3 regions of the Sporosarcina sp. P29 genome follow, and region 2 is predicted to be linked to each of the others. Evidence: riboswitches for the same ligand, from Rfam matches in the RefSeq annotation. Region 2 holds a riboswitch; each other region holds the start of a gene.
What was found. A riboswitch is a leader RNA that binds a small molecule or an ion and turns the genes downstream of it on or off. The one in region 2 is predicted to bind cobalamin.
Positions count from the first base shown of each region.

Region 1: linked by a shared signal. The riboswitch ahead of CSV68_RS08540 (hypothetical protein) and the one ahead of CSV68_RS09695 (hypothetical protein) in region 2 are both predicted to bind cobalamin.
Region 3: linked by a shared signal. The riboswitch ahead of metE (5-methyltetrahydropteroyltriglutamate--homocysteine S-methyltransferase) and the one ahead of CSV68_RS09695 (hypothetical protein) in region 2 are both predicted to bind cobalamin.

Region 1 is NZ_PDYX01000007.1:148,527-159,458, forward strand. It holds gene mdh (malate dehydrogenase) at 1-640, shown strand, start outside; gene CSV68_RS17155 (hypothetical protein) at 1,017-1,187, shown strand; cobalamin riboswitch at 1,355-1,531, shown strand; gene CSV68_RS08540 (hypothetical protein) at 1,705-2,979, shown strand; gene CSV68_RS08545 (CdaR family transcriptional regulator) at 3,055-4,170, shown strand; gene CSV68_RS08550 (YibE/F family protein) at 4,308-5,429, shown strand; gene CSV68_RS08555 (YibE/F family protein) at 5,426-6,214, shown strand; gene CSV68_RS08560 (DctP family TRAP transporter solute-binding subunit) at 6,464-7,498, shown strand; gene CSV68_RS08565 (TRAP transporter small permease) at 7,517-8,002, shown strand; gene CSV68_RS08570 (TRAP transporter large permease) at 7,999-9,321, shown strand; gene CSV68_RS08575 (SDR family NAD(P)-dependent oxidoreductase) at 9,339-10,040, shown strand; gene CSV68_RS08580 (PPC domain-containing DNA-binding protein) at 10,024-10,500, shown strand; gene CSV68_RS08585 (class I adenylate-forming enzyme family protein) at 10,497-10,932, shown strand, end outside.
Region 2 is NZ_PDYX01000009.1:53,433-64,364, forward strand. It holds gene CSV68_RS09670 (YqhG family protein) at 1-261, shown strand, start outside; gene CSV68_RS09675 (response regulator transcription factor) at 368-1,057, shown strand; gene CSV68_RS09680 (sensor histidine kinase) at 1,054-2,058, shown strand; gene CSV68_RS09685 (ABC transporter ATP-binding protein) at 2,162-2,923, shown strand; gene CSV68_RS09690 (ABC transporter permease) at 2,913-4,856, shown strand; gene CSV68_RS09695 (hypothetical protein) at 4,907-5,128, opposite strand; cobalamin riboswitch at 5,381-5,571, opposite strand; gene CSV68_RS09700 (MATE family efflux transporter) at 5,669-7,015, opposite strand; gene CSV68_RS09705 (GNAT family N-acetyltransferase) at 7,012-7,476, opposite strand; gene CSV68_RS09710 (TetR/AcrR family transcriptional regulator) at 7,537-8,097, opposite strand; gene CSV68_RS09715 (NAD(P)H-binding protein) at 8,297-9,733, shown strand; gene CSV68_RS09720 (GMC family oxidoreductase) at 9,828-10,932, opposite strand, start outside.
Region 3 is NZ_PDYX01000001.1:328,034-338,965, forward strand. It holds gene CSV68_RS01550 (acyl-CoA dehydrogenase family protein) at 1-893, shown strand, start outside; gene CSV68_RS01555 (SLOG family protein) at 890-1,447, shown strand; gene CSV68_RS01560 (hydrolase) at 1,495-2,034, opposite strand; gene CSV68_RS01565 (malate synthase G) at 2,173-4,362, opposite strand; cobalamin riboswitch at 4,753-4,885, shown strand; gene metE (5-methyltetrahydropteroyltriglutamate--homocysteine S-methyltransferase) at 5,034-7,328, shown strand; gene ribH (6,7-dimethyl-8-ribityllumazine synthase) at 7,643-8,110, opposite strand; gene CSV68_RS01580 (bifunctional 3,4-dihydroxy-2-butanone-4-phosphate synthase/GTP cyclohydrolase II) at 8,123-9,316, opposite strand; gene ribE (riboflavin synthase) at 9,331-9,975, opposite strand; gene ribD (bifunctional diaminohydroxyphosphoribosylaminopyrimidine deaminase/5-amino-6-(5-phosphoribosylamino)uracil reductase RibD) at 9,979-10,932, opposite strand, start outside.

The sequences.
Region 1 (10,932 bases), on a different contig from region 2:
GCGTTCTGTTTCTGAACAAGTGAAACGCTATGCTCCAGACAGTATCGTGCTAATTTTAAGTAACCCAGTAGATGCGATGACGTATGTTTGCTATAAGACAACTGGCTTTCCTAAAAATCGTGTAATCGGACAATCAGGTGTGCTCGATACTGCACGATTTAATACGTTCATCTCAGAAGAATTGAATATTTCTGTGGAAGATATTTCCGGCTTTGTTCTTGGTGGGCACGGTGATGATATGGTTCCACTTGTGCGTTATTCGTATGCTGGTGGCATTCCGTTGGATAAAATCATTTCGAATGAACGACTAGAAGCAATTGTGGAGCGTACTCGAAAGGGTGGCGGGGAGATCGTCTCTTTGCTAGGTAATGGTAGTGCGTATTATGCACCTGCTGCCGCTTTGGTGGAGATGGCTGAAGCAATTATCAAAGATAAAAAGCGGATTATGCCATCTATCGCTTATTTAGAAGGCGAATATGGATATCAAGATATCTACTTAGGTGTACCTACTGTTCTTGGCGGCAATGGTATTGAGAGTGTGATCGAACTCCCATTAACAGAAGACGAACAAAAAGCGCTTGATCATTCAGCTGACTCTGTCAAAGCAGTCATCGAAATTTGTGAAAAACAAATGTCGTAATAACTACTGATCTCTCTAAGTCGTAAAGTGGACTTAGGGAGATATTTTTGTATATAAAGAAGTTTTTTAGGCGCATTTCAGTCGATGAATGATAGGGAAGTCATAGGTTGATTTTAAAAACTAACAAAAGTTAATAGGAAATCATCGCTTATTTATTTACAATTATTTATTTACGTGATACAATAAACAGAATTAACTGAATAATAGAGTGTGCCTTATTATACTAGCTCGGAAATATATATAGAATTTTTTTCTTTCGCTCTCTAAATGTAAGCGCTGTCAATTAGCCTTTTATTAATAGAAGCTTAGAAAATGTTCTTTAATTCCCCGACATGGCATATACTATGAAAAATACAAAATCCAGGAGGTAATTATTATGAATAACAACACCTATCAAAGCAATTCATCATTACCAGAGCAAAACGAGACGTTCTATTTGATCACAGGCTACTCGGAGAATGGTTTCATCCACGGGATCACATGGGAAGAAGCATATGTTCAAGGATTGGCGGAGTGTGGCTGTTTATGCGAACAACAACTAATGTAAATAATGACGAAAGCTCGATACAGGGTGCCTAGCAAAAAAACGATTGTGGATGTACGCACAGTAGTTTTCTGCATAGGCACCCTGTTTAGTTATGTCTTCGTTCTCATTGAAAACAAACGCTACCACTCTCTATGTTATCCATGATAAAATGAAGTCAATCAAATAAATGAGTTTGCACGATGCGCTGGTACCTATCAAGGTATAAAAGGGAATCCGTAAACCGGAGCTGTCCCCGCAACTGTACACACGGACGACCGCTAGAATTAGCCACTATGGAGACATGGGAAGGCACTGGCGGAAGGATGAAGTGAAGCCAGGAGACCTGCCACGTATCGTCAAAGCGACACTTTCTTCGGGGGTTGAGGAGTGGAAGCAAAAAAGGTATCTGCATCTATGCATTTTTGTATGGAGTCTATTCAAGTTGCCTGAATTTGTTTCCTCATTCACAACTATTGCAATCATCTTGCCGAAGAGGCGGAATGATTGTTTTTTGTTGTTTACGAAAGGAGACTACGACATGAGAGTATTTGAACAGACAAAGGAACGAATACATGAACATGCGCTACTGCAGGTATTGTATAAACAGGCAGAACAACGGCGTGGTAGACCCGTGTATTCAGGATTTCATCAAGTGGTACGGAAGCTGTTACAAGACGGATTATACGGTCAATGGATCAATAACTATTCGGCAAGTGAAATTAAATGGCTCGGCTTACAGATCGTAGCTGAACGCGACCGATTGATACCTTCTGCACAATTGCAGCAATATATGAATGAATTTGTAACATCCGATCATTATAACCAGCGGATAGGACTGCCGCAGGAACGGCTGATGCTCATTGCAATGGCTGCGATGCAAAATGAAACCGTCCGTCGCTTGCAGAAAGTACAGGAAGCATATTGGATACTGAGCCATGGCTATGTGACTTTACCAGCAGAAATTATGTCGTTCTTTGGTAAGACGTTTTATCAGCGAAAGACGAGAGTACAGCAATATACTATGGATATTGCTGACAATAGAATTGAATCATTTTTATTAAGTAAGGTAAAAGAAAAGCATATACGTATACCTGACTATTTTATGGAACAAGTAAAAGCGTGCGGCTCTTGGCGTTTATTTGATGCTGAACAAGTAGAACGCAGTCTGGGATGTTCCCTTGGAGACTTTAACAGTGAAAGGTATTCTCAAACCATCGGCAGCTCCTCTATTACTCATAAAAAAGTCTCAGCCATTGGTTTGATGAAACGGCTGCTTGGAAGTGAAGGAATTGTAGTACATTTTCCCGATAAAGAGCGACAGGAAAAAGCAGTGTTATACTCGTATATTCAATTACCGTACGTAATGCAGGAAACAGAGTTGGCACGTACTTGTACCATACTTGTACGTTTACTAAACGGCATTGAAAGTATATGGGGACATACTATAAAAATTGAAGTGGCAGGCTGGGAAGCCGCTATAGCCGACCAGCAAATTGGTTTACATTCAGAGAAGGCCATTCTGTTTATTGAAGAAGTAGCTGCAGAAATTAATCGGTACTTGGAGAACGCATCTAGTCAAAGTGGAATGCAAATACCTTTGCGCAAAGCGGCTTCGGTTATGCATCGTTCGATAAATCAGGCGACAAAACAACAACAAAACGCGATGATTGACCGAATAACTGCAGAACAGCGCCATACCGATCAAGGCGGATCTGTCACGCTAGAGAAGTCTACAACCATTGAAACAGCAGAACTATTGCAGCTGCTCATAAAGGCATGGAGCAGTGGAATTCCGGAAGTCCGACTTAGCTGAATCTCCTCTATTGTAGTGGAAACTGAAGTGGCGTAAACTAAGTATTACTAGCAGTTTCCATCCGAGGTGAGACAGGTGTTTCAATTTGATACATTAGGACATGAAATAGTAACGGAATTATCGAAGCTGATACAGCAACAAGTGATTTTAACGGATCGAAGGGGCTTCATTCAAGCGAGTACAGAACCGGATCGAATCAATCAATTCCATGAAGGTGCACTGTTAAGTACGCGCCAGAAAACGATGCTCCGTATGGGAGACGAAGAAGTAGAGCGTCTGCAAGGTGTCCGTAGGGGAATTGTCTTGCCAATCATTATTGAAGAAGAACCGATTGCCGTACTTGGCGTGACGGGTGATCCAGACGTGATTCATCCGCAGGCTCAACTGATCTTACGCGTAGCGGAACTGTTCATTCAAGATTCACTGAAACGAAAGCAGAAGGATGAAAAAGTACGTGATGTAGAGTTCTTCGTCTTTGACTGGCTGACAGGATCAAAGAAAGATGAACGGTTTATGGAACGAGGGACGCTGCTCGGAATCGACGTGACACTTTACAGTCAAGTGGTGGTTTTGGAAGTGTTAGATTTATTGGAACAGTTCTCCGTTGAGGAAATAGAGACGTTCGCATCGATTCAAAACATCCATCCTTCCATGAAGATGATCCGCTGGGCGCAAAATAAAATCTTGCTATTATTACCTGAAATGAATCAGGAAACAGTGAAAAACGAGTTAGAGTTTCTATTGCTTCATATAAAACGGCGCAAGAAAGTACAAGTCGTCGCAGGTATAGGTGCATCAGCGCGCTATTTCGACTTAGCTAAATCATTCGCGCAGGCAGAACGTGCGGTCAATGCTGCGAAGGAATCTGGGGATATTGTCTTTGAGCATGAACTGCGTCTTGAAATTATTTTGCAAAGTATTCCGGACACGGTTAAGCAGGAATTCCTTAAGCGCACAGTTGCGCCACTAGAAGATCATAAAGACTTGCTGAATAATTTGACGGTATGGTTCGAAGAGAATCAGTCGATGCAAAATACCGCGCAACGTCTGCATATCCATAAAAATACATTGTCTTACCGCCTGCAAAAGGTCGAGCAGTTAACCGGATTATCTGTTTCCAATACGCATGACGTTTTTTTGCTATACTTGTCATTGCGTTTAATGGAAGAGCCGTCGTTTAGCCAGGAATAAGTGATCAATTGCTTCGTTTCCTAGTGTGGAAACGGAGCTTTTCTCATTGGATGTGGAGACAGGTTTTTTTCAATTCCAGGTCTAATTCATGGTAGGATTAAGCTGTGTCTTATCCTAAGAGTGTCAGGAGGATTGTTTTGAATAGAATCCGAAAAATCACAACATGGCAATGGATCCTGTTTTTGACCTTAGCAATTTGCTGTATTGGTTCCATTGCATTTGTAAATCAAAATCATTCATTTTATGATCGGCCGATCGCTCAGGTGATCGATACAACAATAGAGGAAGAAACCGACGTAACAGATATGCATGGTAATGAAGATAAGCTATTTGTCCAGAAAATCGTAGCTAAGATCATGAACGGAGAAGAAAAAGGTCGAGAAGTCCAGTTGGTCAATGAGTATTCCTCTTCCGGAGCATACGATCAGCAGTACCGTATAGGAAATGAGGTATTTGTCTCCATTGATTCTAATGCTGGTGAACAATTGATGGGAAGTGTCACTGACGTAAAACGTGATAAGTACGTATTGATCGTTGCGTGGATCTTCGTCTTTACACTATTAATTGTCGGTCATAAGCAAGGGCTATTAGCTATAGTAGGCTTTGTGATTAACGTCATGGTACTATCATTCGCTTTAGATATTTATGTGAAATATTATGAGGTCAGTTTACTTGTAGTTTGCGGAATCTGCATCCTGCTATTCACAACGATTTCGCTTCTGCTAGTTAGCGGCCGCACTGAAAAAACCTATGCCGCCATTGTGGCTACGCTAGTCGCAACAGTCGTATCTCTTTCCATCACATCTCTTGTCATCTGGATTACTTCAGGGAATGGTTTGCGTTATGAGGAAATGCAGTTTTTGACGCGTCCTTATCACACCATCTTCATGGCAGGGTTGTTTATTGGATCGCTCGGGGCCATTATGGATGTGGCTATTACGATGTCGTCTTCGATGTTTGCATTATATGAAAGAGATCACACTATATCCGTTAAAGCGCTAAGAGCATCTGGCATAGACATTGGTAAAGACATTATGGGTACCATTACAAGCATTCTGTTTTTCGCATATATAAGTGGATCTATTCCCATGCTGATCCTCTATTTGAAAAACGCTTCTCCTGTAGGATTTGCACTTTCGATGAATCTATCATTGGAATTAGCGCGCGCTTTAGCTGGTGGGATTGGAATCGTCTTGACTATCCCCATAGGACTCTATACAGCCATCTTCTTCATTGAACGAAAGAGGGCGAGAATATGAATGTACTCGTATGGCTTGCGGTTATTTTACTCGTATTGATGATCTGGGTTGGTGGGAAAAGTGGAGCAAGATCATTCATTTCGCTGTTTTTCAATTTTGGTGTGGTCTTCTTCACGATGTTTTTTATGTTGGATCCAAACGCTAATCCTATCTTAATAACATTTATTGCTTGTATCGTGATTGGTTGCGTCAGCTTGTTTTATATTAATGAAGTGAACAGTAAAACGGTAATAGCATTTATCGCAACGATGATTACCATTAGTATATTATTGTTTTTCATTGTAGTAGTATCCCAAAAGCTTATGATACAAGGATTTGGCGAAGAAGAAGAAGAGGCAATCGCGGGTATGTCTCTCTATATCGGTGTAGACTTCATAAAAATAGGTGCTTCTGTCATTATAATGAGTACCATTGGCGCGATCATGGACGTCGCTATATCAATCGCTACGACCATGCATGAAGTATTTAAGCATACACCTAGCTTAAGCAAGAAAGAATTGTTCAAGTCAGGTGTCAGCATTGGCCGAGATATTTTAGGAACCGATACGAATACCTTATTCTTCGCTTTCTTTGGGGGATATTTGGCATTGCTCATTTGGTTCAAGGATTTGCACTATTCCATTGGGGATATCGTCAATTCAAAGATATTCAGTTCGGAAATGATCTTAATACTTTGCGCGGGACTTGGCATAGCGCTAGTGATACCAATTGCATCTTGGATCAATGCGTATTACTTAGTGAGAGCTAGGGAAAAGTTCAATAAAATACAAAAAGAGGAGCAATAAATTGCTCCTCTTTTTCGCGTTCTAATGATTTTAGTATAATAGAAGGTGACAAAAAGAAGCTTTACTATAGAAACTAGACATTGACACAAAAAATAGAAGTGTTTTCCTATATATCATTGTGCTAAAGTCTATATGAATTAAACTGTCAGACTATTAGAATTATATACACTAACAAAATGTTTTGAATAGATACTCTTTTTTAACAGTAAGTATCTAGATGACTTTTGAAAAAACTGGGGGGAACATCAAATGAAAATGAAGAAAAAGAGTGTGTTAAGCGCAATTGGTTTATCTGCCATGCTGATGTTGGCAGCTTGCTCGTCAGACAAAGAAGAAACAACGGACGGGGCGGGAGAGTCAGAAGGGAAATCCTATGATCTGAAAATGTCTGTCACGGTTAATGATTCGTCTACTTGGTTTCAGGCTGCAGACAAGTTAGCGCAGGACTTGAAAGAACAAACGGATGGTCGTATTAATATTGAAGTGTTTCCGAATGAACAATTATCAAATGGCGATCAAGGAAAAGGTGTAGAGCTTCTGACAAAAGGGCAGACCGACTTGAGCCTTCACTCTACTATTATTTACTCGATTTTAGATGATCGCTTTGGTGTAGCGAGTGCGCCATTCCTATTTAAAGATAAAGACGGAGTAGACAAAGTATTTGATGGAGCAGGTGGAGAAGCACTCGCAGAAATCCTTAATGAAAAGAACGTAGAATTACTTGGATTCGGCGAGAATGGTTTCCGTCAGATCACAAACAGTAAAAAGGAAATCAAGTCACCTGCAGATATGAAAGGCCTGAAAATACGTATTCCTGGAATTACGATGTATACAGACTTGTACCGTGCACTAGGTGCAGATCCAACGACAATGGCGTTCTCTGAAGTCTTTACATCTCTACAGCAAGGTACGATTGACGGTCAAGAAAATCCGATCGATGTGATTCATTCATCTAAGTTGAATGAAGTCCAAGACTACTTAACGACGTGGAACTATTCCTATGATCCACTCGTATTGGGCATCAATAAGAAGTTGTTTGATTCGATGAGTGAAGAAGACCAAGAGCTTGTGAAGAAGCTAGGTAAAGAAGCGGCTGAGTATCAAGTAGAAATGGCACGTGAAAAGGAAGAGAAACAAATCGCTGAGTTGAAAGATGCGGGTATGCAGTTCTACGCACCAACAGACGAAGAATTAGCAGAGTTCACAGAAGCGGTACAACCGGTTTATGAAAAGTATGAAGATATCTGGGGCAAGGATCTATTAGACAAGTTCCAAGACCAATAAGAACTGGAGGGTGGATGTATGGGAAAGATATTCAATAGGGTAGAAGAATGGATTGTCGTAATTGTACTGTCCATCATGTCCACCATTGCATTCGTTAACGTGCTATCCAGAGGATTTGCCAATTATTCATTTTCTTTCACAGAAGAAATTACCGTTAATTTATTTGTGATGTTAACATTTGTCGGAACAGCCATTGGTGTGCGTAAGTACGCACACCTTGGCTTTACTCTGATTTATGATAAAGGCAATCTGTTGCTGAAGAATATAATTACGATTTTGGTTGGATTGATGATGATGCTATTATTTTTTATTCTTTTATATTTTGGTTTGAAGATGGTGCAGTATCAGATGGATATGGGACAGAAAACACCTTCGCTTGGTTGGCCACAATGGTGGTTCTCGATGTCGATGCCAATTGGTGCACTGTTTTGTTTAATTCGTTCCATCCAAGTAACAATTGTTGAATTTCGACAGCAAAATGGGAAGGGAGAGCAGCCAATATGACAGCAATCATTTTATTCGGCGTATTTTTTATTTTAGTCATGCTTCGAATGCCAATTGCTGTGGCTTTAGCCGTCTCTTCCATTGTGGTGCTATTTACAGGCAGTGGATTGTTTGGTTTGGAATTGGTTGCAGATATCATGTATACGAGCGTAGCGAAATTTACGTTGCTTGCGATTCCGTTCTTCATATTAGCAGGAGTCATAATGGAGCATGCGGGAATTTCAAAAAGACTAATTGATTTTGCCCAGGCGTTAGTTGGGCATCGCAAAAGCGGGATTATTTTTGTAACCGTTATGACGGCAATTTTCTTTGCAGCCATTTCAGGGTCAGGCCCTGCAACAGTTGCTGCGATTGGCGGTATTTTAATTCCGGGTATGGTGAAGAACGGTTACAAGACGGAAACTGCGGCAGGTTTGGTGGCAAGTTCTGGAGCAATCGGTATCATCATTCCACCTAGTATTGCGTTTATTGTCTTTGCTGTAGTGGCGGGTGATCAGATTCCGGTTTCAATCGGAAGGATGTTCATGGCAGGAGTCATTCCTGGATTGCTATTGGGTGTTGGATTTATTGTAGCCGCCATGTTCGTTAGGTATCGACAAGAAAAACGTGAGGGCCCGATATCACAACAGTACATAGTGGAACCTGCAACAAGTGCGGAACGTTTTAAAGCTCTCGGCAATGCAATTTGGGGCTTATTGATTCCTGTTATTATTTTAGGTGGTATTTACGGTGGATTCTTTACACCTACAGAAGCTGCAGTAGTGGCGGTATTCTATAGTCTGTTCATCGGCTTTTTCATCTATCGCGAACTGACATTGAAAAAGCTATACGACATTTTAGTAGCTGCAGGTATTCAGACGGCAGTCGTCATGTTTATCGTCAGTGCGGCGAGTGTCTATGCATACATCATCACGACCGAGCAAATTGCTACGCAGATTTCAGATGTGATGTTAAGTATTTCAGGAAATAAAATCATTATCTTATTGTTGATCAATATTATTCTATTAATTGCGGGCATGTTTATCGATGCAATTTCTGCCTACTATATTTTCATTCCGATCTTATTGCCAATTGTGCTACTGTTCGATGTTGATCCAACTGTATTCGGTGTTTTCATGACAGTCAACTTAGCCATTGGACTTTTCACTCCGCCGGTTGGCCTCAATTTATTCGTAGCCGCGGGCATATCGAATACTTCAATAGGGCAAATATCGAAAGGAGTTTTGCCTTTCGTTGTCTCCTCCGTCATTATTTTGTTACTCATTACGTATATTCCACAGATCTCTACATTTTTACCGGATTTACTAAATATCAAGTAGATTGAGGAGGGTGGCTTATGAAACTGAAAGGACAGACGGCAATCGTCACGGGGGCTGCCAATGGTATTGGTGCCCAGACGGCCCTCCTTCTTTCACAACAAGGAGCCAATGTCGTACTGGTGGATTCAGCGAGCTGTGCGGGGACGTTGCAAGCCATTCAATCATTCAGGGACAAAGCGATTTATTTAGAATGCTTGGGCGAAGTTCGTGATAAAGAATTTGTGAACGCGGCAATCGCTAGAGCATCGGATACCTTCGGGGAACTACATATATTAGTAAACAATATGTGTATATGTGGTATTCATAATGAAAATCAGTCATCTATTGATCAATGGCAACTCGAAGCAGATTTGAAGGCACAAGCAACTTCTCTATTCATTCAAGGAGTATCACCGTATATGGTGGAGCAGAAGTATGGTCGTATCATTAATATTAGTTCGATATCAAGTTGCGACAAAGAACGAACGTTTACAGCTTCTAGGCGTTCAATTAGTAAATTGACGAAGCAGACCGCTAAAGAACTTTGCGAGTATGGAATCACTTGTAATTCGATCACGCCGATAGCTATGACAAATTTTGACGAGACTAAAATTCATCAAACAGGTACAGAGGTTAGTATCGCAGAAGCCGTGCTGTACTTTGCTTCATCTGAATCTAGTTATACGACAGGACAAATACTGAAAGTGGATGGAGGGTTTTGTATTGAATCACCCAATTGAAGCGGTGTATGACGAGACAACGAATCGAATCATCGGTCGTTTGACGAAAGATACCGATCTATTTGAAGGGATTCTTGCAGTGTGTAAGCAACATCAAGTTGAAGCAGCTCACTTTCAATGTATAGGCTCTCTTGCGTTTGCGACCATTGTACAACCCCAGCAAAATCCAGATAAAAGTTTACAGTATTCCGAACGGCTTGTCACAGATACTCCCGTCGAACTGCTTTCAGGTTCAGGGTTTGTTGGCTACGATGAACAAGGACAGTTGGACATCCACTTCCACGGTCTATATGTAGACTGCAATAAACAGATGAATGGCGGTCACTTCCTTAGAGGGGAAAATCCTGTGGCGATTACAGTGGAATTCATTATATTCCCGGTCTCTACTACACATGTTCATAGAAAACCAGATGAGTATTCAGGTATTCCCTTATTTCATTTTACGAAAAGGAGTGAGTGACATTGGAGACAATTGGTCAACTGGCAATGAAATCAGCTGCAGCTTATCCGGATAAAATTGCAGTGAAAGATGAAAGACGCTCCCTTACGTTTCAAGAACTGATGCAACGAGCACTTGCGCTGACGGCATACTTTGCGAAAGTCGGACTTCGAAAAGGGGACCGCTTCGCTGTTCTATCATCTAATCGCTTGGAACATATTGAGCTTGACGTGGCGGCAGCGATATCAGGTGTCATCAAAGTGCCGTTAAACTATCGGCTTCATCCGAAAGAGCATGAATATATGCTGAACGATGCAGATGTTCTGTTGATCATTGGTGAATCCGAGTTAATTAATCCAATCGATACAGTCATCCAAGCACTGACAATCGGTGAGCAGTATGAACAAGCGATTGAACAAAACAGAGGTGCTACATGTACAACGGAGATTATGG
Region 2 (10,932 bases):
TTACCTTTTATCATTACACCTGTCCGCGCGCTTGATCGATTGGATGCTGTGATCACAAAAGTGATTGAAGGTGAAGATCTAACATGGGTGGAGGAAGCAGAAAAGAGATGGAGGAAAGACCAGGCGGTATTAGATTATTTCTATGAAGGGCAGGAACCGAAACCTGAGTGTTATGAGATGGAAAAGCGGGCAATGGAAGAACGTTTTAAGCCACGGATTACGGTGGATGTTGTGAATGGTGGGTTATTTTATTTAAAATAGAAATCAAAACAGCGCGCAAGTGAATCTACTTTCACTTACGCGCTGTTTTGAATCTGACTGTTTATAGGATAAACTAATAGCAATCAAGAAAAGTGTGGTGAGTTCATTGTTTACAATTATGCTAATCGAAGATGATCAAACATTATTTGAGGAAATAAAAGAACGTTTAACGCAATGGTCTTACTCAGTGGCCGGAATTGAGGATTTTGCAAATGTAGTGCAAGAATTTACGGAAATCAAGCCAGATCTTGTAATCATCGATATCCAATTGCCGAAATTCGATGGATTTCATTGGTGTCGGATGATTCGAACGCATTCGAATGTCCCGATTATCTTTCTATCTTCACGGGATCACCCGACTGATATGGTGATGTCGATGCAACTCGGAGCTGATGATTTCGTTCAAAAGCCATTTCATTTCGATGTACTGATCGCAAAGGTCCAAGCTATCTTACGGCGTGTCTATAATTACAATACCGATCAAGTGTTAGAAATAAAAACTTGGTGTGATACAACTGTCGATTTTGTGAAAGGTACGCTTACCAATGAGAACGGAACTATTGAGTTGACGAAGAATGAGATATATATTTTAAAAATATTAATAGAAAGAAAGAATGAAATTGTATCAAGGGAAGAAATCATTACAAGTCTTTGGGATGATGAACGTTTTGTCAGCGATAATACGCTGACAGTCAATGTCAATCGTTTACGTAAACGGATCGCAGAGATCGGCTTGGTAGATGTCATTGAAACAAAAGTAGGGCAAGGGTATATGGCGAAGGAAAAGCAATTATGATCCGGAAATTTATAAGAGAACGTGTTAGTTGGATCGTGTTCTTCATCTTCTTGCAATTGCTCGTGCTAGCAATGGGTTACTTAGACACAAGTGTTCCATTTTTGTCTACGGTCTATATAGTATTCATTTCCTGTTTATCTTTCATTATATTTATAGTCATGCGTTATGGAAAAGAAACGAGGTATTATAAACACTTAGAATCGTTAGAACCATCATTCGATCTAACTGCAATACCTGAAGCTAACAGTCCTTTCGAAGCTATTACTTCCGAAAGAGTTTCCAATCAAATTCAAGTGTTTAAAAATCAATTGGATGAATTACAAATTAGTTTAGAGCAAGAGAAAGATGACATGTTAAATTGGATACATGAAGTGAAAACACCACTGACGACGCTACAATTAATGATCGAACGCACCGAAGATCCTGCGCTACGCTCACAGTTGATGTATGAGTGGCTTCGCATCCATTTGTTACTCGACCAGCAACTACATCAAAAGCGTATCCCGTTCATCCAGAATGATTTATATATCGAAAAGACAGATGTGCAGAAGTTGCTATTTCAGGAGATAAAATCATTAAAGCAATGGTGTATGCAAAAGCGAATCGGTTTTGATGTATCATTGGAAACAGTAGACGTGCTGTCCGATGCAAAGTGGCTCGGCTTCATTCTAAGGCAATTGCTGACGAATGCAGTGAAATATAGTGAGGATTCGGACATACGTATCGGGAGTGCTAGCAAGGATGGTATCACCACGTTAACGATCGAAGATTTTGGGCAGGGCATCGCTTTAAGGGACTTATCACGTGTTTTCGATAAAGGCTTTACTGGAACAACAAACCATCAAAATCATTCTGCCACAGGAATGGGACTGTACTTAGCAAAACAAGTTGCGGAATCTCTCTTGATTACGATTAAAGTAGAGTCAACAGTAGGAGAAACTACGCGGTTCTCTTTGATCTTTGCAAAAGAAAACGAAATGATTCGTATAGCGCGTTTGTAAAAGCATGTGACAGTATCGTCACATGCTTTTTCTACTTGTCATATTAAAGGCAGGAGAAAAATCCGTACATTGATTAAAATAGAATAAACAAGGAGTGATAAATATGGTTATTTTACAAGCAACGAAAATCTATAAAACATACGGCAATAAATTCAATAAACAGGAAGTATTACGTGCGTTAGATCTTGAAGTAGAAAAAGGTGAATTCGTTAGTATCATGGGAGCATCGGGTTCGGGGAAAACGACTCTGCTGAACGTTCTTTCATCCATTGATCGCGTTAGCCAGGGAACAATCAGTATAGAAGGGCAGAACCTCAACGACATGAAAGAAAAGCAAATGGCCGAATTTCGAAAACGGCATCTAGGCTTTATCTTTCAGGACTATAACCTACTCGATACGTTAACAGTAAAAGAAAACATACTGCTTCCCTTATCGGTGCAGAAAGTTTCTAGAAAACTAGCCAATGAAAAGTTTCTTGCTGTGGCAGAAGAATTAGGGATTTCAGAAATTGCTACGAAATATCCGAACGAAATATCAGGTGGACAAAAGCAAAGGACATCTGCTGCCCGAGCATTTATTCATGATCCAAGCATCATTTTTGCGGATGAACCAACAGGCGCTCTTGATTCAAAGGCGGCATCTGATTTGTTAAACAAACTAAGTGATCTCAACACGAAGCGAAATGCCTCTATTGTGATGGTCACTCATGACCCACTTGCCGCAAGCTTTAGTGAGCGTGTCGTGTTTATCAAAGACGGACAAATTTATACGCAACTGAATAAAGGAGCCCAAACACGAAACGAATTTTTCAATGATATTATCAAAACACAAGGTGTTCTGGGTGGTGTGCAATATGACGCTTAACCAGTTAATCTTCCGCAATATCAAGAAAAATCTAAAGCATTATTATGTGTATATCTTTGCTCTGGTTTTTAGCGTAGGCTTGTACTTTTCATTCGTAACTTTGCAGTTTGATCCAGCATTGGACGAAGCAACTGGAGGAGTGAAAGGTGCTGCAGCAATTAAATCAGGTTCAGTTTTTTTGATTGTTATCGTATCTGTATTTTTGCTATATGCTAACAATCTATTCATTAAACGCCGCAGTAAGGAAATTGGATTATTCCAATTGATCGGGATGACGAAAGGAACTGTTTTTCGTATTTTAAGTGTCGAGAATTTTGTGTTATACATCGGTTCTCTCGTTGTAGGGATATTTTTAGGGTTTTCAATGTCCCGATTACTCATGCTGATTCTATTTAAGGTCACTGGTGTAATGGATGTTGCGACTTTGCGTTTCTCTTCAGAGGCATTATTTCAGACATTGGTCGTATTTGCGGCAATCTTTGTATTGATTTTGATTATGAATGCGATATTTATTAAACGACAAAGTATATTGTCTTTGTTCCGTGTGACTACTGTGACGCAGCAACGAGTGAAAAAGATGACAGTATTTCAAGCGGTCATCGGTGTGTTCGGTATTCTCCTCATAATAGTTGGTTATTATTTATCAGCCCGATTATTTAGTAGTGTGTTCCTCGTGAATCAGCTATTTCTAGTGATGATTGTCATACTCGCTTCCGTGATTGTAGGAACGTATTTATTTTATAAAGGATCGGTCAGCTTTATCTTTAACCTGATTCGTAATCGTAAAGGAGGATATTTGAACGTTAACGACGTACTATCGCTCTCTTCGATTATGTTTCGAATGAAATCGAATTCTTTTCTATTAATGATTATTACATCTTTATCTGCGCTATCTATAGCATTACTTTCGTTAAGTTATATCTCGTATTATTCAGTAGAGAAATCAGTAGAGCGAACTATTCCTGCTGACTTTACCATTCCTGATAAAACACGTGCAATGGAGTTTACACAGGCACTTGAAAGTAAAGGCATCGCCTTTACAGAGACAGCTATTGATCTATTGACTACACCTGTTGATTTATCGAGAGTTCTATCTATTCCGGTTGGGGATAGTCCAGATGTGAGTTATACCGATACAGAAATGATCGTCATTAGTGATGAAGGATTGTCGGAGATAGACGTAGCAGAAAAGGAAGTGCTCTTCGTCAACTCCGATAGTTTGACGGAAAACTTCATGAAATTCCAAGAGAATCAGCAAGTCGAATTTCAAGGTAAAGAGCATTTGTATGATCTGACACTAAAAGGGACGGAAAGGGTAGCAGTTCTCCCAACGCGTGTGACCTATGCTTTCGTTGTCGCGGTAGTGGATGATCAAGTATTCCAGGTAATGAATAAAGACAAAGATCCTTCTATTACATCCGAATTTACAGAGTATCATGGGGTGGATATTGACAATGAAAATGATGTGGAAAAAGCAAATGAATTATTTAATGAATTGGGGATAAACGACTGGGCAGGGCATGAATCGAAGGTTGAAGAAAGAATTGAACAAATGCAAGCTGCGGGCATGATCATGTTCATCGTCGGGTTCCTTGGCCTCGCTTTCCTTGTAACGTCTGGGTGCATACTATACTTTAAACAGATGGATGAAAGTGAAGATGAAAAATCCAACTACACCATTCTTCGTAAACTCGGCTTTACACAGACAGATTTACTTAAAGGGGTTCAACGAAAACAGCTATTTAACTTCGGTATTCCATTAATCGTCGGTCTTTTTCACAGCTATTTTGCTGTGAAATCCGGCTGGTTCTTATTTGGTACTGAAATGCTGACACCAACGATTATTGTGATGTTCATCTACACAGCACTTTATTCTATATTTGGTTTGCTTTCCGTATTGAATTATAAGCGTGTCATTAAAGAATCTCTATAACACAAGAACACCCCTGACACAAATCAAAGTCAGGGGTGTTTTACTATAAATTAGTTACTACCTACTAATTCAGCTACTACGATTTGATATGCTTTATCTAAATTAGCCAATTGTCTAGCTTTTTCTGCAGAGTTATTAGTGGAATCTTCGGATATTTGTTTCTTTACATCTTTTACTAGTATGGGAAGGGGGGTAGAGTGAGTGCTTACTCGATCCGACATCAGTGTATCCTTTAATAAGTTTGTAAAGTCATCAATTGTTTGATTGTGCATAGTTCATTCTCCTCATCGTGTTTTGTATTGGTTCGTTGACATGAAAAAACATCCGTCCGGTAAATACCTGGAAGGATGTTAAGTGGGAAGCCATGACGAATTAAACGGTTCAGTCGGATATTCATATATAGTGGATCGATAGAAGCTGTATCGAAGCCACCTATTGAATGTCCTGATCCCGTTTTTTCGTACGTCGGCTTGTGTATGATTGTTCATAAGCCGCACTTGACACCTCCTATCCGCGTAGGGTATTGGTGTGTACTGATCTAGGCAGGTCTCCTGGCTCGTCTTCAACGTATAATTCACCTTCCCATTTCCCTTGCGGTGAAACAGTGGTAACGAATTATACTCCAACTCACAGTTGCGGGACAGCATCGGTTTTTCACCGATTTCCCTTTTAAGCGTTTAAGAAAAATAAACGCACCTATCTCTAACACGATATTCAGTTGCTCTTTCAGTATATCACTATTATTTATGAAAGGAACAAAATAGCGCAGTATCCATATAGGATCTGCACTATAACTTTTGTCTGTAATCATGTTACCCACTCAGCGAATGACGAGTCGCGTTTCGTTGATATAAATATACTCCAACAAATACAATAAACTCAGACGCAGGGATAGATAGCCAAATACCATTTAGCCCAAAGAAGCGTGGTAAGATCATCAAGAAAATCAACATAATGATAATTTCGCGAGAAGCGGTGATCCAAGTGGCCATCCGTACATTGCCGACTGACTGATAATACGTCATCATCACGAAGTTTGTACCTGTGAATAAATAAGCAATGAAGAATAAATTAATTCCGGTAGTGGCCAAATCTCTGACGGCTTGTGGGAAGTCTCCGAAAATCGATACAATAGGGCCCGCTGCAAACTGGCCAACGAGGAAAAACACAGCACCTGCGATGACTACAGTAAGGGTGGCCTTTTTTACGGTTTCCTTCATTCTTTCTCGGTTGCCAGAGCCTTGATAATAACTGATCAGTGGCTGAATTGCACCACCCATTCCTAAGAATAGCATTAGCATGACACTGTGCACATAGTTCAAAATAGAGAATGCTGCAACACCTTCTGTACCAGCCATCCGTTCAAACGCAATATTATGTGTAATGGTAAAGAAAGAAATCCCTAACTCAGATAGAAAGCTCGGGAATCCGACAAATAGGATTGCTAAAAACAACTTTTTATTGAACTTTAAACGAATCAGTTTCAAGTTATTATTCTTCTTAAAGAAATGGGTGACCAGTACTAGCATGCCCAAAAAAGAAGCGATAATTGTAGCAATTGCAGCACCGGCAACGCCGTAATCTAAAATGAATAAGAACACATAATTCAAGATGATGTTCACGACAGAAGTCACAATTAGCCCCGCCATTGAAAGATTTGGTGCTCCGTCGTTCCGTACGAAAATACTAAATGTGTTCTCTACAGTAAAGATAAAGCCAAACAGTAAAATCACAAATAAGTATTCCGATACATAAGGGAAAGTGGTCGTATTCGCTCCTAGTGCGTACGCTAGCGGATCCCTAAAAATAAAGGCGGTCAAGCCTAGTATAATGGTGAAAAAGAATATAGAAAGAATCGCATGTGTGAAAATCGAACGAGCCTTCTGAATATCTTTGGCACCCATCGCCATGGAGTATTTTGTGGCGGCACCTATACCAATCCATAAAGAAATAGCAAAAAAGATAGTATAAACGGGAGCCGAAATTCCGACTCCCGCTAATGCTTCTGCACCCAATCGATTACCAACCATGATGCCGTCCGCCACAATATTGATTGCCATTAGTAACATACCGACAGTTGAAGGTATTAGGTAACGTAAAAAGATACGTCCTACTGGCTCAGTATCCAATTGATTGAATTTGGGTGAAGATGAATTCATTGCAAAGGACTCCTTTGAAGATCAAGTTCCATGATGAGGCAAGGGAATTCACCTACATCATCAATTTTTCCATTTAACTTAAAACCGAATTTTTCGTATAAATGCTGTGCGGCTTTATTACTTGGATAAATACTTAAATATATCTTGTCGCATTGATACTTTTCTTCCATTCTGGTAAGTAGGAGTTTAAGAAATCTGCTGGCATAACCTTTACCTTGATGATGCTGATCTATCATAAAACGATCAAGCCATACATTGCCATCTGCTTCACGTCCATGCATCGCATAGCCGACTAATTCTTCTCCATCATATAATCCAATGGATTTCCATTCTGGTTCAAATTGAGATTGTGCTAGTGAAAATGAATTGCTTTCAATAAAGTTCTTTTGGTTTTCGTGTACGGATAAATAGGCAACATCTTGCCAATTTTCATTCGTTACCTCACATGCGTGGAGGCTCATAATTCCATCTCGCTTTCATATTTTGTAAAACAGAAAAACTTTTAGTGTTTTATTAGTTTTTTAGTCGTCACTTTTCTTAATAAATCCAAACAACAGGATGTCCACAATAGAATCCAGTGCTTCGGTTACGGTCATGCGATTTTCGTAGAAAAACTTTCGATCAAGAGTGGAGTTCGTTGCATCTATAATCAATTTCATTAGTAACTCTACATTTTGATCGGCAATAATACCTTCATGAATACCTTGTTCAATTAATTCGCGCAGTTCATCCCATTCATGAAGTGCAGAGTGGACGCGTTCCCATTGTACGGGATGTGTTTTTTTCATCTGATCGAGGATTTGCCAGTTATAAAAATCATTATACTTTGGGATAACTGTAATGACTTTCTTGATCTTATCTACAAGTTGTAGTTCAGTGTCTTTCATGATGATATCGGTTTTTTCATCAAACTCTTGTAATGTCGAGTCAATAATCGCATCTAAAATTTCCGTTTTTGAAGAAAAATTTTCGTATAACGTTCGTTTACTGATGCCCAGTCTTTTCGCTAGATCATCCATTGTGAACTTCATACTTTTCTCATGAATTTCTTCGAGGAAAGCTTTCATAATACGTGCTTTCATTTATCGTACCCCTATCTTTATACATATCAAGTAAAACTTAAAAAACAAATATAGTTTTCATCGTTCATTTTATTATAAATACTTTTAATGAAAAAAGCAAAGACTACTGCTTAAAAGTAGTATTAATTAAATATATAGGCTTATAAAACTCTTGGAATGGGTAGTTTTACTGTATACGTACAAGAGAGGGTGAGATTGTATGGGTGAAAGGAAATTGGTTGTAGCTGTAGCTGGCGCAAGTGGTTATATCGGCAATAATCTATTGAAAAAACTTAAAGGAAAAGCTAAAGTGATTGGTCTGTCACGAAATGGTGATCAGAGGCAGAATACGGAAGATATAGAATGGCGTTCTTGTGATCTATTTTCTATGAAAGATGCGGAGAAGAGTTTAGCTGGTGCTGATGTCGCGGTTTATCTCGTTCATTCCATGCTGAAATCAGCGAAATTATCTCAAGGAACTTTCGAAGATATGGATGTAATATTGGCAGATAATTTTGCACAGGCGGCAAAAAAACAAGGGATTAAGCAGATTGTCTATTTGGGTGGGATTATTCCAGATGAAGATGAAAAAGATTTATCACGGCATTTGAAGAGCCGCTTAGAAGTGGAACGTATTCTACGCTCGTATAACGTTCCTGTCACTGCATTACGTGCAGGGCTAATTGTCGGTCCGAAAGGTTCTTCTTTTCCGATTTTGTCGAAGCTAGTTAGACGGCTTCCTATAATGGTTTTACCTAAATGGACACGTTCCGATACACAGCCGGTCGCACTGGATGATGTGATGAAATCATTAAGCTCATTAATACTAGACTTTGAACCTGCGCAACGATCTATCGATATAGGTGGTCCCGAGGTTATGACGTATAAAGTTATGATGGAAAAAACTGCAGAAGTAGCAGGAAAATCTTCACGAATGTTGGATGTTCCATTCTTCTCGCTAAGTCTATCAAGGCTTTGGTTGCGTCTGGTGACACAAACACCGAAAGAAATTGTCTATCCATTGGTGGAAAGCTTAAAACATCCAATGGTTGTGAGTCCGAAACATTATATGGAAGGTATTAGTGACGGTGAAATTCCATTTATTCAAGCGGCAAGAGAAGCGCTTGAAGCAGAAAAGAAAGAAAAAGAAACACCGAAAAAGAAATCACCAATGGGGCCGCTTAAACAGGATGTACGATCTGTACAACGAATCGCGTTGCCTCATAGCTGGACAGCTGATGAGACTGCACGTTATTACGTTAAGTGGCTTTCTACTTTCCTTAATCCTTGGGTCAAGACGGAAGTAGACGACCAATTAAACTGTCGCATCGGTTTCCTAGGCGATCGAACACTATTAGAACTTAGTTATTCTGCTGATCGTAGTACAAAAGATCGCTCGCTTTACTATATAACGGGTGGATTATTAATGGATCCTGATTCCAATGAACGTGGCAGAATGGAGTTTCGAAAAATTCCGGGGTCAAATGAAGTAATCATTGCCATTCATGATTATCTCCCTTCCATTCCATGGTTTGTTTATTACGTAACACAAGCCAACATGCACGCGTTTGTCATGTCTTGTTTCCGTCAACATATGTATAAGTTGGGTGCAATTGAACGTGATCGATTAGGAATTGTCGCTTCTAATGTACGATAAAAAATCCAGATTCGCAGTGTTGCACTGCGAATCTGGATTTTTGATTATTTGAATTCAATAAGTACATAAATAGACGATAGAACCAGATGTTTTGTTAGGCGTTTAAAGTCTTTTGCTTCGCTTCTGCAAGCTGACCGCCATTATTTAAATACTTCTCTACACCTTCTGCTGCCCGATATGCCAATGCGCCAATAGTTGAAGTCGGATGATGTCCACCGAATTGAGGAAATGCGGAACCACCTACTACGAATAAGTTGTCCATCTCCCACATTTGAAGATAGTTATTCACTGCAGATGTTTCAGGATCCGCCCCCATAATAATTCCGCCTGCGTAGTGACCACCTGAATAGATATGATCGAACTCTTCAGGCACTTCATCCTCGTCAATGATATCGGCACCCATTTCTTTCATGATTTCACTACATTTCTCGATTCCGAATTTCGCCATATTTCGATCGTGATCCGTGTAACGATTCGTTATACGTAATAGGGGATCTCCGTATTCATCTTTGTATGTTGGATCCAAATCTACGTAGTTATGCCACCATGACATAACAGCAGGTGTATACCATGCGACTAGCGAACGATTCGCATAATGGATTGAGTTTTTCTTGAACTCAGGTCCCCATTTTGGTGTGCCGCTTGGGACGTGGTTCGTAGAAATAGCCCCATCACCGTATTGACGCATTTCGATACCGCCGCCGTTTATGAAGTCTACATTAGAGTGATCAAAGTTATCACCCGCAAAGTCACTCATAGTACCACCAAGAGCACCTGCGCCCATGTAGAGATTGAACTTTTTCTTTTCAAAGTACCCTCGAGCTCCAAGGAATGTGATATTGAATTGTCCATTAAAGTTACGGCCGATTGTTCCTTTGCGTGTTGTTGGATCATACTGTGTTCCGATTTTAGAGAGCATTAACAAACGATTGTTAGTGAAGGAAAATGCCCCCAACACGACAACGTCCGCTGGTTGTTCATATTCAATTCCTGTACGTGTATCAGTGAACATAACCCCGGTTGCTTTACCATCTTTATGCAGAACACGACGTACTAAAGAATTGGTCCGGATTTCGCAGTTTCCAGTTTTGCGTGCAGTTGGAATAACTGTAGCCAATGGATCTGATTTAGCCGTGAAATCACAGCCGTACATCGTACAATATGAGCAGAACATACAAGCATTTAATTTTTCGCCGTCT
Region 3 (10,932 bases), on a different contig from region 2:
TTGGTTGGCATCAAGGAGTCGTTGGGGAACTGTATGAGAATCGTAAGTGGACGGAAGAACAATTAGCTCAGTTCAGTGAGGCAATTCAGCAAGGTGCCCTTGTGAATCGCTCCGTCACTGAAGCGCAAACCGGTAGCCCTACACGTGGTGGCCGACCACAAACAACAGCTGTACGCACTAATAACGGATGGATGATTTCAGGCGAAAAGACATTTACGACTATGGCACCTGCCCTTACCCATATCCTCGTGTCTGTTTGGATTGAAGAAAAACAAAAAACAGGTTTTTTCTTGTTACCAAGTGATACAGCGGGACTTTCCATCAGAGATACTTGGCATATGATTTCCATGCGCGGTACAGAAAGTCAGACACTTGTACTAGATCAAGTGGTAGCAACGGATGATCAGTTAGTCGAAGTAAATGAAGCACCACGTGGCAACAACCAAAACGGCTGGCTTCTTCATATTCCCGCATGTTACATGGGAATTGCCCAAGCGGCACGTGATTACGCGGTACACTTTGCATCAACTTATCAGCCAAACAGCCTCAATGAGCCTATTGCTTCCCTTTTCAGTATTCAAACACAAATCGGGAAGATGGATTTAGAGCTGATTAAAGCACGTCATTTACTTTATGATATCGCGAGAATTTACGATGATCCTGCTCGTCGAGTTCATTTACAAAATGAACTTGGCGTAGCTAAATCCATTGTAACGAATAGTGCGATAGAAATTGTTAACTTAGCAATGAGGATTGTAGGCGCAAAAAGTTTGGAAATGTCGAATCCCCTTCAACGATATTATCGCGATGTGCGGGCTGGTCTTCACAATCCGCCGATGGATGACATGACGATTACAAAGCTGGCGCAGGCAGCAATTAGTGGGCAACAATGATTAAACGTCTACTCGTGAGCGGTTATAAAGCCCATGAATTAGGTATTTTCAATGAAGACCATAAAGGTATTCCTATCATCAAAAAAGCGTTAACAGATCAATTGCTATCTCTTCTAGACCAAGGACTCGAATGGGTTATAGTCAGTGGACAGCTTGGAGTGGAAACGTGGATTATTGAATGTGTGTGGGAGTTGCAAGAAGACTACCCGAATTTACAATACGCAGTCATTACACCATTTCTTGATCAACAGTCGAAATGGAATGAAATAAAGCAAGAAACATATGAACAAATCATATCACTTGCAGATTATTCAGTGAGCCTGACCAACAAACCGTATGAAGCACCTTGGCAGTTTGTAGAGAAGAATAAGTTTCTACTTCGAAATTCGGATGCTTTATTACTTCTATATGATGAAGAAAATGAAGGTTCACCGAAATTCCTTAAAAAAATGGCGGTACAATTAGCCGAGACAACCAACTATGAGTTATTGTCTATAACCGCTGATGATTTACAACTCATCGCGGAAGATTTACAGCGAGAACAATGGGAATAATAAAAAGCGAAATGCCAAAACCGGCATTTCGCTTTTTCTATTTGAATTTACTTAATTACCTTTAAAACTTGCTTAAATTCATCTGTCCCTGCCTTGCCAAGCAACTCATACAAAGCTGTTTCCACACACGTACCTGAGACACCAAGATGTTTCATCTTTTGCAAGCCAATCATTTTATTAGCTTCTGTTCTGGAAGTGACTGCATCTACTACTACTTCTACTTCATAGCCATGCTTCACAAGATCAGCCGCTGTCATGTAAACGCAAATATGCGTTTCAATTCCCGCAATTAATACTTGCTTTCTTCCCAGCTTCTCCAGTTGATTAACAAATTCTTCATTACCCATTGCGCTGAATGTCATTTTTGCAATCGGTTGCTGGCCTTCAAGCAAGTTCGATAACGTTTCAGTAGTCGGACCTAGACCATCAGGGTATTGTTCTAGCCATAGAATCGGCACATCCAATACTTGTAATCCTTTAATCAGTTTTTCCAGGTTATCATGCAATTCCTTACTTTCATTGACGATTTGTGCGAGCTTTCCTTGAACATCTACTAGTACGAAAACCGTTTGATTTGTTTGCAACACGTTTTATTCAACCCCCTTTTCTACATTCCTGCTAGTATAGCATGTTTGCAGATTTATTAGAAAACATCCATCTCTGTTTAGATACGTAAAAAACCGACTCTCTTTCGTTAGTGAAAGAGAGTCGGTTTGGAATGGTTATTAGTTTTGTACTGTCGCTTTTTGTTTTGCTTTTGCTTTCGCTTCAATACGTCGAGCATGCAAGATTGGCTCTGTATATCCACTCGGCTGTTCTACTCCTTTAAAGATCAGGTCAGATGCAGCTTGGAACGCGATGGAATCATCATAGTTCGGTGCCATCGGCTGATACAATTCATCATCCGCGTTTTGCTGATCCACTACTTTTGCCATTCGCTCCAACGTTTCCTCTACTTGTTCTTTCGTACAAACGCCATGACGTAACCAGTTTGCAATGTGCTGACTCGAAATTCGTAATGTCGCACGGTCTTCCATTAATCCGACATCATTGATATCAGGAACTGTTGAACACCCTACTCCTTGGTCGATCCAGCGAACTACATAACCTAGGATTCCTTGTGCGTTGTTATCTAGTTCCGATTGTACTTCTTCAGCAGACCAGTCCGCATTAGGTGCCAATGGAATATCAAGGATACCATCGCGGTAATCAATTGAACTATCGATTCCGGCTTGTACTTCTTTAACATTTACTTCATGGTAATGCAATGCATGCAAAATGGCAGCTGTTGGTGATGGAACCCATGCAGTGCTCGCTCCCGCTTTTGGATGAGCGATTTTCTGTTCAAGCATCGCAGCCATTAAGTCAGGCATAGCCCACATTCCTTTACCAATTTGCGCGTGTCCAGGTAGACCCGCTCCTATTCCTACTGCCACGTTTGCAGATTCATAAGAAGATAGCCATTCAGATGTCTTCATATCCGCTTTGCGAATGACTGGGCCTGCTTCCATAGATGTATGGATTTCGTCACCTGTACGATCAAGGAATCCAGTATTGATAAATGCAATACGCTCTTTCACTTCGTTAATTGCAGATTTCAGATTCAGTGACATTCTGCGCTCTTCATCCATAACCCCAATTTTAATCGTATTGCGCTCAACACCTAGTAGATCTTCAATACGATCAAATAGTTTGTTTGCAAATGCCGCCTCAGCTGGACTATGCATTTTCGGCTTTACGATGTAAATGGATTTGTGAAGCGAGTTTTTAAACTCTGCGTTTTCTTTAAAGTTATGCGTAGCAATCAAAGATGTAAGAACACCGTCCAAGATGCCTTCAGGTACTTCGTTGCCATTTTCGTCGAGGATCGCATTGTTAGTCATTAAGTGTCCTACGTTACGTACGAACATTAATGAACGACCACGCAGCGTCAACTGCTTGCCATCACCACCAGTATACGTACGATCGGCATTTAGTTTTCTTGTAACTGTTTTACTACCGCGCTTGAATGTAGATTCCAAGTCACCCTTCATTAGACCAAGCCAGTTACGGTATACGCCAACTTTATCTTCAGCATCCACTGCGGCAATCGAATCTTCACAGTCCATCAACGTAGAAAGTGCCGCTTCAAGTACTAGATCTTTCACGCCCGCTTTATCACTTTTACCGATTGGATTATTCTTGTCGATTGCGATTTCGATATGCAACCCATTATTCACTAACAATACAGCAGTCGGCGCGTCTTCACTGCCGTTATATCCAACGAACTTGGACTCATCTTGCAATAGAGCTGTGTTACCGCTTTCAAGCGTCACTTGAAGTTTACCTTCTACAATTTTATAAGCTGTTACGTCTGCATGAGAACCCTCAGCTAAAGGTGCTGCTTGATCTAATAAGTTCTTGGCAAAATCAATAACCTTCTGTCCACGAATCGGATTGTATTGAACACCAGCTTCAGCACCCGCTTCATCACTAATTACATCCGATCCGTAAAGTGCATCGTATAGACTTCCCCATCTAGCATTCGCTGCATTTAATGCATAACGAGCATTATCAATCGGTACTACTAATTGTGAGCCTGCTTGGTTTGCGACTTCATTGTCAACGTTAGCTGTTGTCACTTTGAAGTCCTCAGGAACTGGCTCTAAATAGCCAATCTCTTGTAAAAACTCTTTATATTTAGCGAAATCAATCTCGCCTTTATTATTTTGGTGCCATTCGCTAATGGTCTTTTGCAATTCATCGCGTTTTTCTAATAGCGCTTTGTTTTCAGGAGCAAGTTCATGAATGAGCGAATCAAAGTTTGTCCAAAATTGTTCATTTTGAATTTCTAAGCCCGGAAGAACTTCTTCTTTAACGAAGTTATATAGTTCTGTTGCGACTTGCAATTTACCTACTTTTTCATAGTTTGTCATGGATAAAAGCCACCCCTTAATATTTTTTGCGCTATTCTGTTGTATAACATATAGCGATGAACACCTATCATCGTCTAGTATTCGGCAACACCCCATAGCCTGTCGATCAAAAATCGACACATAAAAGACCAATGACTTCTTCGATTGAAGACGTGTTAGTACATATCATACCTAAAGTCTAGTATACTTTCAACCGAATTGTGAAAATTTCCACATCATTGCTATTTGGATTTAATACGTGCTATTTTCAACAGTTATATAACAGTAGAGCTATTATTCCGTTTCATTATTTAAGTTCACTATTTTTTAAAAAAGTAGCCTTGATTAAATTCTGTTAGCAAGTTGACACACTATTTTGCATGTGATAGCTTTAGAGACAATCATCTGAATTGAATAGTTTGAAAAGTAGGTGGAATGAAAATACTTTCATTTCTTAAAAGGGAATCCTTTTCTCGGAGCGGTCCCGCCACTGTGAAGACGCTGATGCGTCCAGCCAGACACCTGCCTATTTTTCATGACGCTTAATCCTACGGTGAATAGGGAAGTGTTAGACAGACGCAGTCTATAAACGCATGTTATTTATAGCATGTTATTTTATATGTACTCGCATTTCTAACATTTCCCCTAGAAATGTTTTTTTATTGCAAAAAAATTCAAGGGGGAAATTATCCATGGTAAAAAGCAGCATAGCGGGCTATCCCGTAATAGGTGAAAATCGTGAATGGAAACGAGCACTTGAGGCATTTTGGTCAAAGAAGATTTCAGAAGATGAGCTTCTTCAAACAACGAAAGAGATTCGCTTAGCGAACTTGAAGAAACAGCAAGATGCTGGGGTTGATGTCATTGCTGTAGGCGACTTTACATTGTACGATCGCGTACTGGATACGTCTGCGATGTTCGGAATTATTCCTTCACGGTATAACTGGAAAGGCGGACAAGTTTCTACTTCGACATACTTTTCGATGGCTCGTGGTAATGATGAGGCAGTCGCTTCCGAAATGACAAAATGGTTCAATACGAACTATCACTATATCGTGCCAGAATACGAAGGTCAGCGTTTTGAACTGACTGAAAACAAACCGCTAGCTGCTTATCGTGAAGCAAAGAAAGAACTAGGTATTGAAGGTAAACCTGTTCTACTTGGCCCCTATACATTACTTAAATTATCTAAAGGGTTTGAAGATAAAGATGTACCATCCATCATCCTACAACTGATTCCACTTTATCAAAGAGTACTAAAGGAATTACAGGATGAAGGTGTACAATGGGTTCAAATCGACGAGCCAATTCTATGTACATCGATTAGCTTAGATGAAATGAAGACCGTTACAGAAATTTATTCACAGCTGACGAAGAATCTGAATGGACTGAACATTCTTCTACAGACATATTTCGATTCAGTAGAACATTATACAGAAACAATCGCGTTACCAGTTGCAGCGATCGGTCTCGATTTCGTCCACGGACGCGAGAAAAATTTAGAATATCTGAAGCAATATGGTTTCCCTGGAGACAAAGTGCTTGCAGCAGGGATTATAGATGGACGAAACGTATGGCGATCAAATTTACATGAAAAACTAACATTGGCTGAAACTATCCATCAGCAAGTCTCACTTGATAAATTGTGGATTCAACCTTCATGTAGCTTGCTCCACTCACCTGTGACGACTCGCTCGGAACAGAAACTAGATCCAACTATCTTGAACGCATTAGCATTCGCCGACGAGAAGTTGCAAGAAATAAAAGCTATTCAAACAGCTCTACAATACGGAAAAGAAAAATTCACTAATGTATTTGAAAACAGTGAAGCAGCATTGACTGCATTTAACGCCCTTCCCGCACGCAATAATAAAGAAGTGCGTGAAGCGACTTCCGGAAGTCTACTCTCTGATAGTAAGCGGAATCTTCCTTTCGCGGAGCGTAAAGTAAAGCAACAGGAAAAATTCCAATTGCCGCTCCTTCCCACTACTACAATCGGTAGTTTCCCACAAACACCAGAAGTACGGGCTACACGGAATAAATGGAGAAAAGGCGAAATTACGAATCAGCAATACAAAGACTTCGTTCATGCTGAAATTAAAGAATGGATCGATATTCAAGAGGACTTGGGACTTGATGTCTTGGTGCATGGTGAATTTGAACGTACGGACATGGTGGAATATTTCGGTGAAAAGTTAGACGGCTTTGTCTTTACTGAAAAAGCATGGGTACAATCCTACGGTTCACGTTGTGTTAAGCCACCAATTATCTTTGGAGATGTTGCGTTCACGAAGCCAATGACTGTTGAAGAATCTGTTTACGCGAAATCTCTTACTGATCATGAAGTAAAAGGAATGCTTACGGGCCCTGTAACCATTTTAAATTGGTCATTCGTTCGTGATGACCTGTCCAGAGAAGAAGTGACAAACCAAATCGCACTTGCTTTGCGTAAGGAAATTGAAGCGCTTGAGGCAGCTGGTATTCATATGATTCAAGTCGACGAGCCAGCACTTCGCGAAGGTCTTCCATTGAAGGAAACTGAATGGAAACACTATCTAGATTGGGCTGTTAATGCATTCCGCGTATCTACTGCTTCAGTGGAGGATACGACGCAAGTTCATACGCATATGTGTTATTGTGATTTCAACGACTTTATCGAAGCGATTAGCGCACTGGATGCAGACGTAATCTCTATCGAAACTTCACGTAGTCACGGCGACTTGGTCGAGGCTTTCAATGAGTATCATTATGACAAAGGAATCGGTCTAGGCGTCTACGACATCCATAGCCCACGCGTCCCTGCAGTCGAAGAGATGACGGAAATTATCAACAAAGGTCTTGAAGTTCTCGAGCCTAACCAGTTCTGGATCAATCCGGATTGTGGTTTGAAGACGAGAAAGCGCGAGGAGACTGTTGCAGCATTGAAGAATATGGTGATTGCGACTGTACAGGCACGAGAAAAGTTAGGCGTAGTAGCGGTAAAATAACGAATTTAAGACAGTTCAAGAAATCAACACGATTTCTCGGACTGTCTTTTGTTCGTAGCGAGATGGATATAGAGCAACATGTATAGGAGTTCATGATGGGTTTTGCGCTACACAGGGACTAGTTAGAAGACGCCACCCCCTTGCAATGTCAGTGGGTGATGTAAGTACCCTCACTTGGTAAGTAGGATTGAAACGGAACCTCGAGCTTCAATCCTTTCGTTAACACACTATGAATTTGAATTACACAGTATAAAAGAGGACGCCCCGTGAAGTAAAGTAACTTCCAGGACATCCTCTTTTCACTTTATTAATAATCAGTCAAACTGCTTCGTTAGATTTGCCATCTCAATAGCGGACACTGCTGCGTCCCAGCCTTTGTTCCCCGCCTTAGTCCCTGCACGTTCGATTGATTGCTCAATCGTATCCGTTGTGAGTACGCCGAAGATTACCGGGACACCCGATTGCATGCCAGCTTGTGAAACACCTTTTGCCACTTCATTACAAACAAAGTCAAAATGAGGAGTTGCACCACGAATGACCGTACCGAGCGTAATGACTGCATCATACTTTTTCGAATCCGCCATTTTCTTTGCAATCAATGAGATTTCGAATGCGCCTGGCACCCATGCTATGTCTACATCTGCCTCGTCTACACCATGACGTTTGAACGCGTCCTGTGCACCTGAAAGTAACTTCCCTGTGATGAATTCGTTAAACCGCCCTACGACGATGCCTACCTTTAAACCCGTACCTACTAAATGCCCTTCGAATAAATTACCCATTTTCATCTCTCCTCATAAAGTTAATAAATGACCTAGTTTTTCCGCCTTTGTGTGTAAATACTTTTCATTCGCTTCATTAAAAGGTAGCTGGATTGCGACGCGTTCCACTACTTCCAATTCATATCCTTTTAAACCAGCGATTTTCTTTGGATTATTCGTTAACAAACGCATTTGCGTAATACCAAGTTCCCGTAGAATTTGTGCACCGATACCGTAATCACGTAAATCAGCAGCAAACCCAAGTTTTTCATTCGCTTCTACCGTGTCATAGCCTTGTTCTTGCAGTTCATAGGCTTTTAGTTTATTGATCAAACCTATACCTCTGCCCTCTTGTCGCATATACAACAATACACCGCGCCCTTCTTCTTCAATTTGGGAAAGAGCAGCTTGCAGTTGTGGACCACAGTCACAACGGCATGATCCAAAAACGTCACCTGTTAAACATTCTGAATGAACTCTAACTAGGACCGGTTCTAGCGTCGTAACATCACCTTTTACTAATGCAACATGTTCTTTTCCTGTCAAGGTTTCGGTATAGCCAACCATACGGAACTCGCCATAATCTGTCGGCAACTTAATCTCTGCTTCACGAATGACTAATTGCTCTCGCTGTAGACGATAATGAATGAGGTCTTGAATGGTGATTAGTTTCAAATCTAGCTCTTGCGCCATCTGACGTAACTCCGGTACACGCGCCATCGTTCCGTCCTCACTCATGATTTCACAAATTACACCGGCCGACGCGCTGCCTGCCAATCGCGCCAAATCTACTGCAGCTTCAGTATGTCCTGTACGTTCTAGTACACCACCTGACTTCGCTACAAGTGGAAATATATGCCCCGGACGTTTGAATTCGCCTGCTGTTGCATTCGTTTCCATCATTTTTACGATTGTATCTGCTCGTTCAAATGCACTGATTCCGGTATGCGTAGAGTTGTGATCGACACTAATCGTAAACGCAGTACCATGTGAATCTGTATTATTATCGGTCATCATTTGCAAACCTAGTTGTCTTGCTTTTTGTTCTGTTACGGGAACACAAATCAAGCCTCGACCTTTTGTTGCCATGAAGTTGATAATTTCAGGCGTAACCTTGTCGGCCAACGCCACAAAATCCCCTTCATTTTCTCGATCTTCATCATCCACCACGATAACAACTTTACCTTGACGTAAATCTTCTAACGCATCTTCGATTGTATGAAACATCTTCATTCACTCCTTCACATAAATCCGTGTTGTTGTAAAAAGTCTTTCGACATCGTTTGATCTGTATCTAGTCTTTTTCGCAACATGTTCTCAACATATTTAGCGAGCATATCGCATTCGAAATTGACTATATCCCCTACTTGCTTTTTCGCAATGACGGTCATTTCCTGTGAGTGCGGGATCAACGAAATCGTTATATCCGTATCCTTCACTTCGAAGATCGTCAATGAAGTACCATCCAATGCGATTGAGCCCTTATGTAATAAATAGGGATTATATCCTTGCGGTAAGGACAAGCGTATATATAACGCATTATCAACAGTTCGCTTTTCACGGATTGTGGCTATTCCATCTACATGTCCCGTGACAAAATGTCCACCCAATCTGCCATTTGCTGCGAGTGCTCGCTCTAGGTTCACAGGACTTCCCGTTGCTAATTTTCTTAAGGATGTAGAGGATACGGTTTCAGGCATAACGTCCGCCGCAAACCGGTCTTTTGAAAAGCTCTTTACCGTTAAACAGACACCATTGACCGCGATACTGTCTCCAACACTCACATCTGTCAATACAAGAGATGCAGCGATCGTTAGAGTCATAGATTGAGCACCAGGTTGTATTTGCTGAACTAAACCAATCTCTTCAATTATTCCTGTAAACACTGTTCAATCACTCTCTTTCAGTACAGCTGTGATTTTAATGTCCGGACCGATCATTTCCACACTTTCAAATGTTAACGGAAGAGCTTCACTCATCAATAGGGGGTCCAGTCCACTAATCGGTGTCAAAGATCCAATTCCACCTAGTAATTTGGGCGCTACGTAGCAAATGACTTTCTGCACAGCTCGCGCTTTTACGAATGAAGCATTAATAGCCGCCCCACCTTCTACGAGCAACGTCATGACACTACGTCTTCCTAGCTCTAGTAGAATATCTTCTACAATTAGTTGAGGTTTCTGCATTCGGATAATCTGGACATGCGGTTTCTTGAGTAACTTTTCACGTGATAATTCCGCATATTTTCCGCAAAAAATCCACGTCGGTGCTTCTGCATTTTGAATGATCTGGCTAGATTCCGGTGTTCGTAAAGATGTATCTAAAATAACTCGAATAGGATGTTGTCCACCTAGGGGCAGTCTGGTGGTGAGAAGAGGATTATCATGAAGAAGCGTTTGCACACCTACTAAAATTGCATCTTGCGTATGTCGAAGCTGATGGACATCGAGTCGTGCTTGCTCACTCGTCACCCACTTACTATCTCCTTTTGAAGTCGCAATCTTACCGTCTATCGTCATAGCTGTTTTCATTGTCACATGAGGTGTTTTGTTTTTGATAAAATGAACAAATGGTTCGTATAGTTTTTTTGCGCGTTCAACACAAACCGCCTCCGTTACCTCCACTCCTGCTCCACGAAGTTTTGCAATGCCTTTACCTGCGACAAGCGGATTTGGATCCGTTATCGCAACATAGACACGTTTGATACCCGCTTGAATAACGGCATCAGCACAAGGTGAAGTTTTACCAGTGTGTGAACAAGGTTCCAGCGTTACAAACAAATCAGCACCCGTTGCATTTGCTCCCGCCATATCAAGTGCGACTCGTTCTGCATGACGCTCTCC